DNA from 2 places in the Catenibacterium sp. genome. Region 1 is predicted to be linked to the other one. Evidence: predicted binding sites of a transcription regulator. Region 1 holds the regulator's gene; the other holds the start of a gene.

Evidence for each region. The regulator Rex, encoded in region 1, represses fermentation and respiration genes when NADH is low (regulators of the CRP and FNR family bind a similar motif). The targets are predictions, from matches to a motif close to GTGAANNNNTTCAC.
Region 2: the regulator Rex is predicted to act here: its motif matches at 2,872-2,885, upstream of adhE (bifunctional acetaldehyde-CoA/alcohol dehydrogenase).

What each region holds. Positions count from the first base shown of each region.
Region 1 covers NZ_DAWDDM010000043.1:4,352-10,686, reverse strand. Annotated here, with positions in the region: partial or broken gene ACT8VG_RS03365 (tRNA (adenosine(37)-N6)-threonylcarbamoyltransferase complex dimerization subunit type 1 TsaB) at 1-256, shown strand, start outside; gene rimI (ribosomal protein S18-alanine N-acetyltransferase) at 247-684, shown strand; gene tsaD (tRNA (adenosine(37)-N6)-threonylcarbamoyltransferase complex transferase subunit TsaD) at 684-1,697, shown strand; gene ACT8VG_RS03350 (redox-sensing transcriptional repressor Rex) at 1,690-2,334, shown strand; gene asnS (asparagine--tRNA ligase) at 2,340-3,725, shown strand; gene ACT8VG_RS03340 (metallophosphoesterase family protein) at 3,768-5,195, shown strand; gene ACT8VG_RS03335 (NAD(P)-dependent oxidoreductase) at 5,192-6,335, shown strand, end outside.
Region 2 covers NZ_DAWDDM010000050.1:2,361-8,695, forward strand. Annotated here, with positions in the region: gene ACT8VG_RS03725 (VanZ family protein) at 1-3, opposite strand, end outside; gene adhE (bifunctional acetaldehyde-CoA/alcohol dehydrogenase) at 130-2,781, opposite strand; gene ACT8VG_RS03735 (type I restriction-modification enzyme R subunit C-terminal domain-containing protein) at 3,029-3,385, opposite strand; gene pepF (oligoendopeptidase F) at 3,656-5,455, opposite strand; gene tpiA (triose-phosphate isomerase) at 5,552-6,298, opposite strand; partial or broken gene ACT8VG_RS03750 (phosphoglycerate kinase) at 6,323-6,335, opposite strand, start outside.

The DNA of each region.
Region 1 (6,335 bases):
TGTTTGTTATTATGAAAATGGACATCCTTTATTTAAGGAACATGACATGACTTTAGAAGACTTTGCACAATTACGTGCTGAATATGAAGACTTTGAACTTGTAGGTGAAGTAGGCTGTCTTGGATTAAATGAAAAAGAATGTAATCTTTGTGCTAATATTTATGCATTAGCTCAGATGGCTGATCCAATCAAGAATGTTGATCTATTAGTACCAACTTATATTAAAGATGTTGAGGCTAAGAAAGCATGTTATTAAGAGAAATGCAGGAAGAAGATCTTGATGAAATTGAAAGACTAGAAGGGTTATTATTTACCCCTGCCTGGTCTAAAGAAGATTTTCTTCATGAATTAAAGACAAATGATTATGCTCATTATTATGTTCTTGTAGATGACAAAATTGTTGGTTATGCAGGATTCTGGTATGCTTATGAAAACTGTGAACTGACTACAATTGGTATTGATCCAAATTATCAGGGAAAAGGTCTTTCTAAGTTATTGATGGATTATGGATTAAAAGAAGGACATAATAAAGGATGTATGAATTATAGTTTGGAAGTACGTGTATCAAATGAACGTGCGATTCGTTTATATAAGAAGTATGGCTATGAGATATGTGCTATACGTAAAGATTATTATGCAGACCATGAGGATGCCTATCTCATGGTAAGAAAGGAGAAAAAATAATGGCTGTTATTCTAGCTATTGAATCAAGCTGTGATGAAATGAGTGTTGCAATTCTTAAGGATGGAAAAGAGTTATTAAGTCATGTTGTTGCATCACAGATTGATATCCATAAACAATATGGTGGTGTTGTTCCAGAAATTGCCAGTCGTAAGCATGTTGAATGTGTCAGCACTGTTTTAAAGGAAGCACTTAGTCAGGCAGATATTTCTATTGAGGAGATTGATGCAATTGCAGTCACTAAAGGACCAGGACTTGTAGGTTCTTTGCATGTTGGGATGCAGGAAGCCAAGACATTGGCTATTTACTTAAATAAGCCTTTGATTGGTGTACATCATATTGCGGGGCATATTTATGCCAATGAACTAGTAAATGATATTGAATATCCTGCAATGGCATTAGTTGTTTCAGGAGGACATACAGAACTTGTTTATATGAAAAAGGAATTCTCTTTCGAGGTCATTGGTACAACATTTGATGATGCGATTGGAGAAGCCTATGATAAGGTAGGACGTGTTTTACATCTTCCATATCCTGGAGGACCTGTATTAGATAAAATGGCACATGAGGGAACTCATAGCTATACACTTCCTAAACCACTTGATGATGGAAGCTATAACTTCAGCTTTAGTGGCTTAAAGAGCGCTGTCATCAACTTAAAGCATAATGCGGACCAAAGAGGAGAGAAAATCAATGGCAATGACTTAGCCTGCTCATTCCAGGATGTGGCTATGGATACGATTGCTTCTAAAGCTTTAGCAGCTGCTCATGATCTTGGTGTAAAGCAGATTATTGTAGCAGGTGGTGTAAGTGCGAACAAAGGTCTCAGAGAAAAAATGAGTACAAGTGATATTCCTGTTATTTTTCCACCATTGAAGCATTGTACAGATAATGCAGCAATGATTGCATCTGCTGCAAGTATCATGTATAAATATAATATGTTTGCCCCTTTGGACTTATCTGTTAAGCCGGACTATGACTTGGAGGCGGAAAGTGTAGGAGATAACTATGAGTAATGAAAAGAAACAGAAAATTTCACGTGCGACGATGACACGTTTTCCTGTTTATTTGAAGGCTTTAAGAGTTATGGGACATGAAGGTAAAGAAAACTTCTTATCGAGTGAACTTGCAGAAGTTACTCATATCCAGGATACGACTATTCGTCGTGATTTTGGCTTTTTACCTCAGAAGAATACACTTGGTAAAAGAGGCTATGGTTATGATACAAAAGAGATGATTGAAACGCTCAGTGATTTCTTAGGTTTAGGACTTGATGAACCTATTATTCTCATTGGTGTAGGTAACTTAGGTTCAGCTATTTTGAAATATAACCGCTGGAAATATACAGTGGGACAGATTGTCTGTGCTTATGATAAAGATGCTAATATTGAAGGTGAACGTTTTGGTGTTAAGATTCATAAGAGTGACGATTTGGAAAAGACATTCCCGAAGGACTGTAAGATTGCGATTCTCGCAATTTCTGATAATGTACAGGAAATGGTGGATCGTTTAGTGGCATTAGGGATTAAAGGCATTGTAGACTTCACCCACTCTCATTTCATTGTACCTCAGGGAGTAGAAGTACAGAATGTGGATGTTGTTGTCGCAATACAAGAATTAGAATTAAAAATGAAATCAAATACAAAGGAGTAAGAAGGATGTTTGAATTTATGACAGTAAGAGAACTTTATGAAATCTGTCGTGCAGATAACGCTGTAGAAACAGATAACGTAGAGTATGTAGAATTAGAAGGATGGGTAAGAACAAATAGAGATAGTGGTAAACTAGGATTCATCGCATTAAATGATGGTTCTTATTTTAGAAACTGTCAGGTTGTTTACTTAAAAGAAAAATTAAAGAACTTTGATGAAGTTTCACATATCTCAACTGGTTCAGCTATTCATGTATTAGGTAAGTTAAAATTAACACCTGATGCAAAGCAGCCATTTGAAGTAGAAGCCACTGAAATTATTCTTGAAGGTGACTGTGATAGTGATTATCCATTACAGAAGAAGAGACACTCTTTTGAATTTATGAGAGAAATCCCTCATTTAAGACCAAGAGCAAACTCATTCTATGCTATCTTCAGATTAAGATCTGTATTATCTATGGCTATTCATGAGTTCTTCCAGGATCAGGGATTCGTATATGTACATACACCACTCATTACATCTAATGATGGTGAAGGTGCTGGAGAAATGTTTAGAGTCACAACTATTGATGATACTGATTTCTCTAAGGATTTCTTTGAAAAAGAAGCTTACTTAACAGTAACAGGACAGTTACATGTAGAAGCATTCGCTATGGCATTTAGAGATGTATATACTTTTGGTCCTGCATTTAGAGCCGAAAACTCAAATACATCAAGACATGCCAGTGAATTCTGGATGGTAGAACCAGAAATCGCATTTGCGGATCTTGAAGATGATATGTGTTTAATTGAAGAAATGGTTAAATATTGTATTCAGTACTGCTTAGATAATGCTCCAGAAGAAATGAAATTCTTTGAACAGATGGTTGACCATGATTGTATCAACCGTATCACAAAGGTTAGAGATTCTCACTTTGCACGTATGACTTATACAGAAGCTATTGATCATCTATTAAAAGCTGATGTGAAGTTTGACAACAAGGTTGAATGGGGTATTGATTTAAATGCTGAACATGAACGTTATATCTGTGAAGAAGTTGTAGGTGGTCCTGTATTCTTAACAGATTATCCAAAAGAAATCAAAGCGTTCTATATGCGTTTAAATGATGACAACAAGACAGTTGCAGCATGTGACTTATTAGTACCAGGCATCGGTGAATTAGTTGGTGGTTCACAGAGAGAAGAACGTTATGATGTTCTTGAAAAGCTTATGGATGAAAAGGGCATGAACAAAGAAACACTACAGTGGTATATGGATTTACGCCGCTTTGGTGGATGTAAGCATGCTGGATTCGGTTTAGGTTTTGACCGTTTCTTAATGTATTTAACTGGTATGGCTAACATCAGAGATGTAGAACCATTCCCACGTACACCACGTAACTTAAAATTCTAAAAGACCACATACGTGGTCTTTTTTCTTAAAGGAAGTACTATTATGGATGAATTTAGTGGCATTAATGCTTTTTTTAATATGATTTATCATCATGACCGTGCTTTTTCTCGTGCTTTATTGGATTACCAATCTTTTAATGATTATCGACAGTGGTTAAGAAATCATCACATAGAATTTAAAGAACTTGATATGATTGATGAGTATTCATTCAGTATGATTCGTCCTGGTATGACAATCAAGGACGTATCCATGCTGACACATACTAATTTACAAGAAGGCTTACAACGTATCCGTTCTTTCCTTAAAGATAAGATTTTCTTATTTCTTATTCCTGGTATTAATAAAGAAATTAAAGACTATTCTTTTACAGGGGTGGACTATATCTTTACAATAAGCAAACCTTTTAAGCAGGAAGACTTGTCGTTCTTAGATCCATTTCCTGGACTACTCGAAGCTTTATTTTATGCAGATGAATGGCCTGGAGGACTCATATTTAATTCTCAACATGCAGCCTTTTATCCATTACATAGTATTTCCCAGGCAAAGGCATTACAAAAGAGAATCGATGAGAAGACAATGTTTAATAAAGAAGGTCATTCTTCATTTATTTATCAGTTATCTGATTTACATCTAGGCCCTAAAAAGAAGCTGAAAGCAGTCTCTAATTTACTAGATTCATTAGATGAATGTGATCAATATGCACAGAGTTCTCATCAAAAGCAGGTCTTTATTACAGGAGATCTTATGAACTCTCCTAATACAAAGAATATGTATCAGGCCAATAGCTTTATGACAATGATTAGGAAGAGATATAAGGCAGATATCAGCTTTGTGTTAGGTAACCATGATATGATAGTAAAAGGCCTGAGTATTGGTGGAAGACAACGTACAAAAGTCATAGCCTATTTACTAGGTGAAAAGATCAAGGTTATAGAAAAAGATAAGATTGTACTTGTAAAGATAGATTCTAATGCTGGTGGTAACTTAGCTAGAGGAATGATCACAAGAAGACAATTAGACCAAATAGACTCAGAACTTGCAGGTATAGAAAATCTAGAAAATTATACGATTGTGGTCTTACTACACCATCATGTATTTAAAGTCTCTAAGTCAGACTTCTTAAAAATACAATGGCGTGAAAAATCTATATTTGGAACTATATTGGATAAATCTAAAGCACTTGTAGATGCAGAAATGTTTGCCACATGGCTTCAACAGCGTCATATCAAATATGTGCTTCATGGTCATAAGCATGTGCCTTATTTCATGAATAAGAAAGGTACATACTATATCTCAGCAGGAAGTGCAACAGGCGGTTTAAAAGAAAGTGAAAGTCATTACTATTCTTATAATGTATTGCGTTATGATTATATGGATAAGAAGATGAAAACATGTCTGATCTTCTATGATGATAAAAAGAAATCAGAAAGGCAACGTGTTGAAGTATATTTAATGGAGGAAGATGAATGAAATTAGTTGATAAAATGAAAGATGAACGCTTAGGGATTGCGATTTTATATAATTTCTCTAAGGGATATGAAAAACCTGTTCCTATGGAACTTTATGATATTGTATTACCTTTTATCTATCATGATGCATTTAGAAAAGAAATTTTAAAGCATGAGACATTAAAAGATGTTATTGAAGCATCAATTGAAGCAGATCCACATTTTAAAGAAGTGATATTAGAAGCCGTTAATGATGATGAAGGCATTACTTCTAAAGCATTAGGTATGGCTATGATGGGTGGAATGCTCACATATGAGATGATTGATGGAAAAGTTTGTGGGAAATTACATGAAGCTGAAGTTTTAGACTTTAATGAATGTATTATTTTTGGTAAGATGATGCAGGACCATACAAAAGAAGAAATTCTTGATTTATTACATCAGGAACTTCGTATTGTCTTCTTGCAGGTAGAAACACTTGGAAAAGATGTGGATACACATATCTTTGATGATCTTGGAAGAGTGACTTATCATGAAAATGTAGACCAGTTAGATGTCATTTCTCTTTGTAAGGATGCAGATATTGTTATTACAAATAAGAATCTGTTTAGAAAAGTAGAAATTGACCGCTGTCCATATCTTAAGATGATTGCTGTTACAGCCACTGGTACAAACAACATAGATTTAGATTATGCAAAAGAAAAAGGAATCCGAGTAGCTAACGTAAAAGGATATTCTACTGAAGCTGTTGCCCAGCTTACTCTTGCATTATGTCTAGAACTTATTGAACATACATCACGCTATGATAGTTATGTAAAATCACAGCAATATGAAAAAGATAAGGTCTTCTCATTCTTTGGTTACTCGTTTCATGAATTATCTACTATGACTTGGGGAATTGTTGGTCTAGGCGCAATCGGTCAGCGCGTTGCACGTATTGCGGAAGCATTAGGATGTCAGGTGCAGTATTATTCTACAACTGGACATCATCAGGATGAACACTTCAAACAGGTGGATTTTGATACATTACTTAAAACAAGTGACATTATTTCTATTCATTCACCTCTTACAAAAGAGACAGAACATTTATTTGATGCAGAAGCTTTCAAGAAGATGAAAGATACAGCTTATCTCATTAATGTAGGACGTGGTCCTATTATCG
Region 2 (6,335 bases), on a different contig from region 1:
CATGACAGTGTCCTCCAAAAGCACATTTTAATGAGTTCACTTATATGAGTCAATAAACGATTCAATTTAACATAATTTAACACAAAAAAGAGGAGAGCCGTAAGGCTTTCCTCTAAGTGGTTTTAAGAATTATTTCTTAGCGAATGGAGATTCGTAATCGTAGATTGTTTCTAGGATAACTTCCATATCTTTAACCATAGGCATTCTTGGGTTAGCAGGAGTACACTGGTCTTCGTATGCGTTCATAGCGATTCTATGTACTGATTCTTCCCAATCAGCTTTGCTGATGTTCTGTGACTTAACGTTTACAGCACCACCAACTTTTACCCATAATTTTTCAACAGCCTGTGCGAACATTTCAACACCTTCTGCATCAGTCTTTGGATGTAAGCCGATTAATTCTGCTAATTCTCTATATTTCTTATCTGCCTTATAGTCTTCGATCTTTGGCCAGATGTTTAACTTAGTTGGAACTGTACCATTGTATCTGATTACATGTGGTAATAACATACCGTTAGTACGTCCATGAGGAATATGCCATTCTCCACCGATCTTATGAGCTAATGAGTGGTTCATTCCTAAGAATGCGTTAGCGAATGCCATACCTGCGATTGATGCAGCGTTATGCATCTTAATTCTAGCATCAGGATCACCTTCAAGTACTGACTTTTCAAGGTTTTCGAATACTAACTTAACAGCCTGTTTAGCCCAACCATCAGTGAAGTCAGAAGCTAAGATTGAAACATATGCTTCAACAGCATGAGTTAATACGTCGATACCAGTATCTGCAGCGATTTTTGGTGGCATAGACATAGCGAATTCAGGGTCAACAATAGCGATTGTTGGAGTTAAAGCGTAGTCAGTTAATGGATATTTCTTGTTTTCCTTAGTATCAGTGATAACTGCGAATGGAGTTACTTCTGAACCTGTACCTGAAGTAGTTGGGATACATACTAACTTAGCTTTCTTACCAAGTTCTGGGAACTTGAATGCTCTCTTTCTGATATCCATGAATTTCTGCTTGATGTCATCGAAGTTAACTTCTGGATGTTCATACATTAACCACATAACTTTAGCAGCATCCATTGAAGATCCACCACCGATAGCGATGATTGTATCAGGCTGGAAGCTCTTCATGATTTCAAGACCCTTAAGAGTCATATCTAAAGATGGATCTGGTTCAACGTCGATGAATAAGTCAACGTCTACTTTGTTACGTCTTCTCTTGATAACATCTTCGATCTTTCCTACATAACCAAGGTCATACATACCTCTGTCTGTAACGATCATTGCTTTCTTCATTTCCTTCATATCTCTAAGATATCTGATTGAATTTCTTTCGAAATAAATCTTTGGAGGAAGTTTAACCCATTGCATATTGTTGTTACGTCTCCCTATTCTCTTAATATTTAGTAAGTTAATAGCACTTACGTTGTTTGATACTGAGTTATGACCATAAGAACCACAACCAAGTGTTAATGAAGGTAAGAATGCATTGTATACTGAACCGATACCACCGAATGTAGATGGAGCGTTTTCAATAATACGGATAGCTTTGATTCTCTTACCGAATGCTTTAGAAATTTCATGATTAGTAGTATGGATTGCAGCTGAATGTCCTAAACCGTTGAATTCAACAGTCTGAGCAGCCTTTTCAATACCATCTTCTGTAGAGTTTGCTTTGATCATACCTAATACTGGAGAAAGTTTTTCTCTAGTCATTGGTTCATTAGGACCGATTTCCTTAACTTCGCAAACTAAGATCTGAACATCATCAGCTACTTTGAAACCAGCCTGTTCAGCGATCCAAGTAGCGTTCTTACCTGGAACAATGCTGTTTAATCTAGCTTCATTTACGTTTTCACTGTATGCTGTTGCACCGAACATGAACTGTTCAAGTTTCTTCTTTTCTTCAGCATTACAGAAATGTACATGATAACGACCAAGTTCTTTCTTGAATTCATCATAGATTTCGTGATCTACAACAACAACCTGTTCAGATGCACAAATCATACCATTATCGAATGATTTTGATAAATAAATATCGTTTGCTGCCATTTTGATTTTACAAGACTTTTCTACGTATGCAGGAACGTTACCAGCACCTACACCTAAAGCAGGTTTACCACAAGAGTAAGCAGCCTTAACCATTGCGTTACCACCAGTAGCTAAGATAGTAGCAACACCTGGATGATTCATTAATGCACTAGTTGCATACATAGTTTTCATTGGTAACCACTGGATTACGTTCTTAGGAGCACCAGCTTTTACTGCAGCATCTAACATTACCTTAGCAGCCATAACTGAACAGTCATGAGCACCTGGGTGGAATGAGAAGATAATTGGGTTTCTAGTCTTCATAGCGATTAAAGACTTAAAGATAACTGTAGAAGTTGGGTTTGTTACTGGAACGATACCACAAACAACACCAACTGGTTCAGCGATTTCAGTGATACCAGTAAGTGGATCTTCATTAATAATACCTACAGTCTTTGTATGACGCATGTTGTTAGTAACATATTCACAAGCGAATAAGTTCTTAACAGCTTTGTCTTCAAATACACCACGGCCAGTTTCTTTTACTGCAGCTTCTGCAAGAACACCGTGCTTATCAAGACCAGCAACTGACATCTTTGCTACGATGTAGTCAACAGTTTCCTGGTCAAAACCTTCGAATTCGTCTAATGCTGTTAATGCGTTATTAACTAACTCATCAATGCAAGCATCAGTCTTTTCTTCTGTCCATTCTTCAACTTTCTTTTCGACTTTCTTATCAGCCATTTTTATATCCTCCATTGACCAAAATATTTCTTATTCATATTTTGTAAGTTCACTATACATGACTTCTTGTGAAAAAACAAGCATACTTTTGTGAAAATTTACACAATTTGTAGAATGCATTTACTGTAAACGTTTGCAGTTTAGGGATATCCGATTAGGTGTTTTTCTGCTTAGTTTATATCAAAAATTTAAATTATAATTATTTTTTATAGTGATAGAATACTCTCAAAATTGTGAACGTTTTCTTTTAACATCTTTCGCTGAACGTATCTACAGTCTTTAATATCTCTCTTGCAATATTCATCTTATCCTTAAACAAGGCACTCATACTACCAATTGACTTGAAAGGATCCTGTAACAAAACCTTCTTGTCTTCAATGAAACCATTCTTCACAATATAATCTACTAATAACTCTACAAAGTGAATCTGTCTAGAATTCAAGCTCTGATCATCTAAGAAACGTGAGAATTCAGCCATAGCTGCTTGTCTATCTAATCCCACTATCTTTCTAATTAATCTTGTGATAGGTGTATCACCAAAATGTAATCGATAATCGTCTTTACTTCCTAAGTCTATCCATAATAAGTTTTCTAGATGTTTCATTTCATATAATAAGATTCTTATACAAAATAACTAGTACTTTTATGTTAACAGTTCTCTATATTATGTGTATTTATACTGTCAATAAATGCTTTCTTTATCTTACTTATACCATAAAATAAAACAACCCTTTCGGGTTGTCCTATGACTTCTTGCTCACGGCATATTAAAAATTATAGTAAGAATACAATCCTATTAATCCTAGAACTAACATAATTAACAAAATTGAAAAAATTATTTTTTTGTTTTTAAATTCATGCTAATCTCTCATTCTTATAATTTCTTTAATGTTTCTTCTACATCATCTAGAATCTGACTGAACTTAGTTAAAGCTCTAGATACAGGTTCTGGTGTACTAAAATCTACACCTGCATGCTTTAATTCATCTAATGGATAAGCACTACCACCCATTGATAAGAATTCTAAGTATTTCTTTACTGCACCATCTTCATTATTAAGAATTGCTTCACTTAGCGCAACTGCTGCACAATAACTTGTTGCATACTTATATACATAGAATGGTCTATAGAAATGAGGAATTCTAGCCCATTCATACTGTACTTCATCATCAATGACTAGATCTTCACCAAAATAATCTTTGATCAAGTTCTTATATAATGTATTCATGCTTGCTGCAGTGATGGCTTCTCCTCTTTCTGCCATGGCATGTGCATCTCTTTCAAATTCTGCAAACATTGTCTGACGATAAACTGTTCCCTTGAAACCTTCTAGATAATGGTTTAATAAAGCTAAACGTTCTTTAGGTTCAGTTGTCTTCTGTAATAACTGTTCTACAAGTAAGTTTTCATTGACTGTAGAAGCCACTTCAGCCACAAAGAGTGTATAGTCTGCATTTTGTGGTGTCTGTGTATGGTTAGAAAGCCATGTATGCTGTGAATGACCCATTTCATGGGCAATTGTACTAACACTATCTAATGTGCCTGTAAAGCTTGTGAGGATGTATGGATTAGAGTCATAAGTACCACTAGAGAAAGCACCACCACGTTTACCATTATTAGGATAAACATCAATCCATCTATCCTTATAAGCCTGTTTTACTCTATTGACATAATCTTTACCAAGTGGTGTGACTGCGTCTAATACCATCTGCTGTGCTTCTTCATAAGTATATGACTTAGATGATCCTGCAACTAGAGGTGTATAAACATCATAATAGTGTAGTTCATCTAAACCAAGCATCTGTTTTCTTAAACGTACATAACGATACATTTCAGGCATGAACTTTCTTACTGTATCTACTAAACTATCATACACTACACCAGGTACATGTTCATAAGCCATGCTCATTGCACGTGAAGACTCATAATGTCTCACCTGTGCTTCTGCTACTGCTTCTTTAATACAGCCATTATAAGTAGCAGCAAAAGTATTAATATGCTGCTTGAATCCTTTATAGAAAGATTTAAAGGCATTTAATCTAAGTGTACGGTCTTCACTCATCTGTAAAAGAATATAGTTAGACTGATTAAGTTCATGGACTTCTCCATTTGAATCAGTCACTGATTCAAATGTCATATCAGCATCCTGTAAGCTTTCAGAAATCTTACTAGGAGCCCCTAATGTTTCTGTAAAGGCGGCAAGAAGTGCTTCTTCTTTTGCACTTAATACATGAGGCTTCTGATCTAATAACTTCTGCATATTAAATGCATATGGTTTTAAATCATCTGAATGTACAATTGATTCTAAAACTTCTTCATCAAGTGATAGGATTTCTGGTTCAGCAAAGCTGATTGCAGTTGCATAAGCTGTATAGACCTGATACGCTTTTGCTTCCATTGCCTGTGCGTCACTATCTCTTGTATCTTCACAATTTCTAAGTGATGCATAACAATAGAAATCAGATAACTTTCTACCTAGATGTGTATCAAAATCAAAGAATTCTCTGATTGTTTTCGCATTATTGAGTTTACCCTGGTATTCAGGTAATTTCTTAATCATTTCATCAAGTTCAGGTAATGCGTTATTCCATTCTTCATCGTTTTTAAAAAGTGTTGAGAGATCCCACATATATTGTGGATCCATATCTTTACGTTCTTTCATTGTTTCTGCCATAATCATGCTCCTTTCAATGAGTTAGTTATAGTATACCACTCATTTGTATTTCATACACAAAAAAAGATGATTCCAAAGGAATCATCTCTTAAATAATTAGTCGTTTAAAGCTTCAATCATAGCTACGTATGATTCAACCTGTAATGATGCTCCACCAACTAAAGCACCATCGATGTTAGGCTGTTCAAGTAAAGCTTTTAATGTAGCAGGCTTTACAGATCCTCCGTACTGAATTCTTACTTTTTCAGCAACGTCCTGACCATAAAGTTCAGCAACTACACCTCTAATGTAACCACAAACGTCTTCTGCGATTTCATTAGTTGCAGTCTTACCAGTTCCGATAGCCCAGATTGGTTCATAAGCGATAACTACTCTTTCAGCAGCTTCAGCTGTAACATCCTTGAATGCAGCAACAACCTGAGTCTTAACTACATCATGAGTCTTTCCAGCTTCATATTCTTCTAAAGATTCACCAACACAAACGATTGGAGTCATACCGTTGTTTAATACCTGAAGCATCTTTAAGTTAACAGTTTCATCAGTTTCACCGAAGTACTGTCTTCTTTCAGAATGTCCTAAGATAACCCATTCAACACCGATTTCTTTTAACATTCCAACGCTTACTTCACCAGTATAAGCACCACTGTCTTTGAAATGGCAGTTTTCAGCAGCAACGATTAAGTTCTTTGCGCCTTCTTTAGCAGTTGCTAAATCTAAGAAAGGAGTAGCGATACCCCAATCAGCTTTATCAGTTACTTTACCATCAACAGCAGCAACAAATTCCTTTGTTTCTGCGATGCCATGGTTCATTTTCCAGTTTCCTACAATAATTGGTTTTCTCATTTTAAATTATATCTCCTCGAAAAATTATTTATCGTTG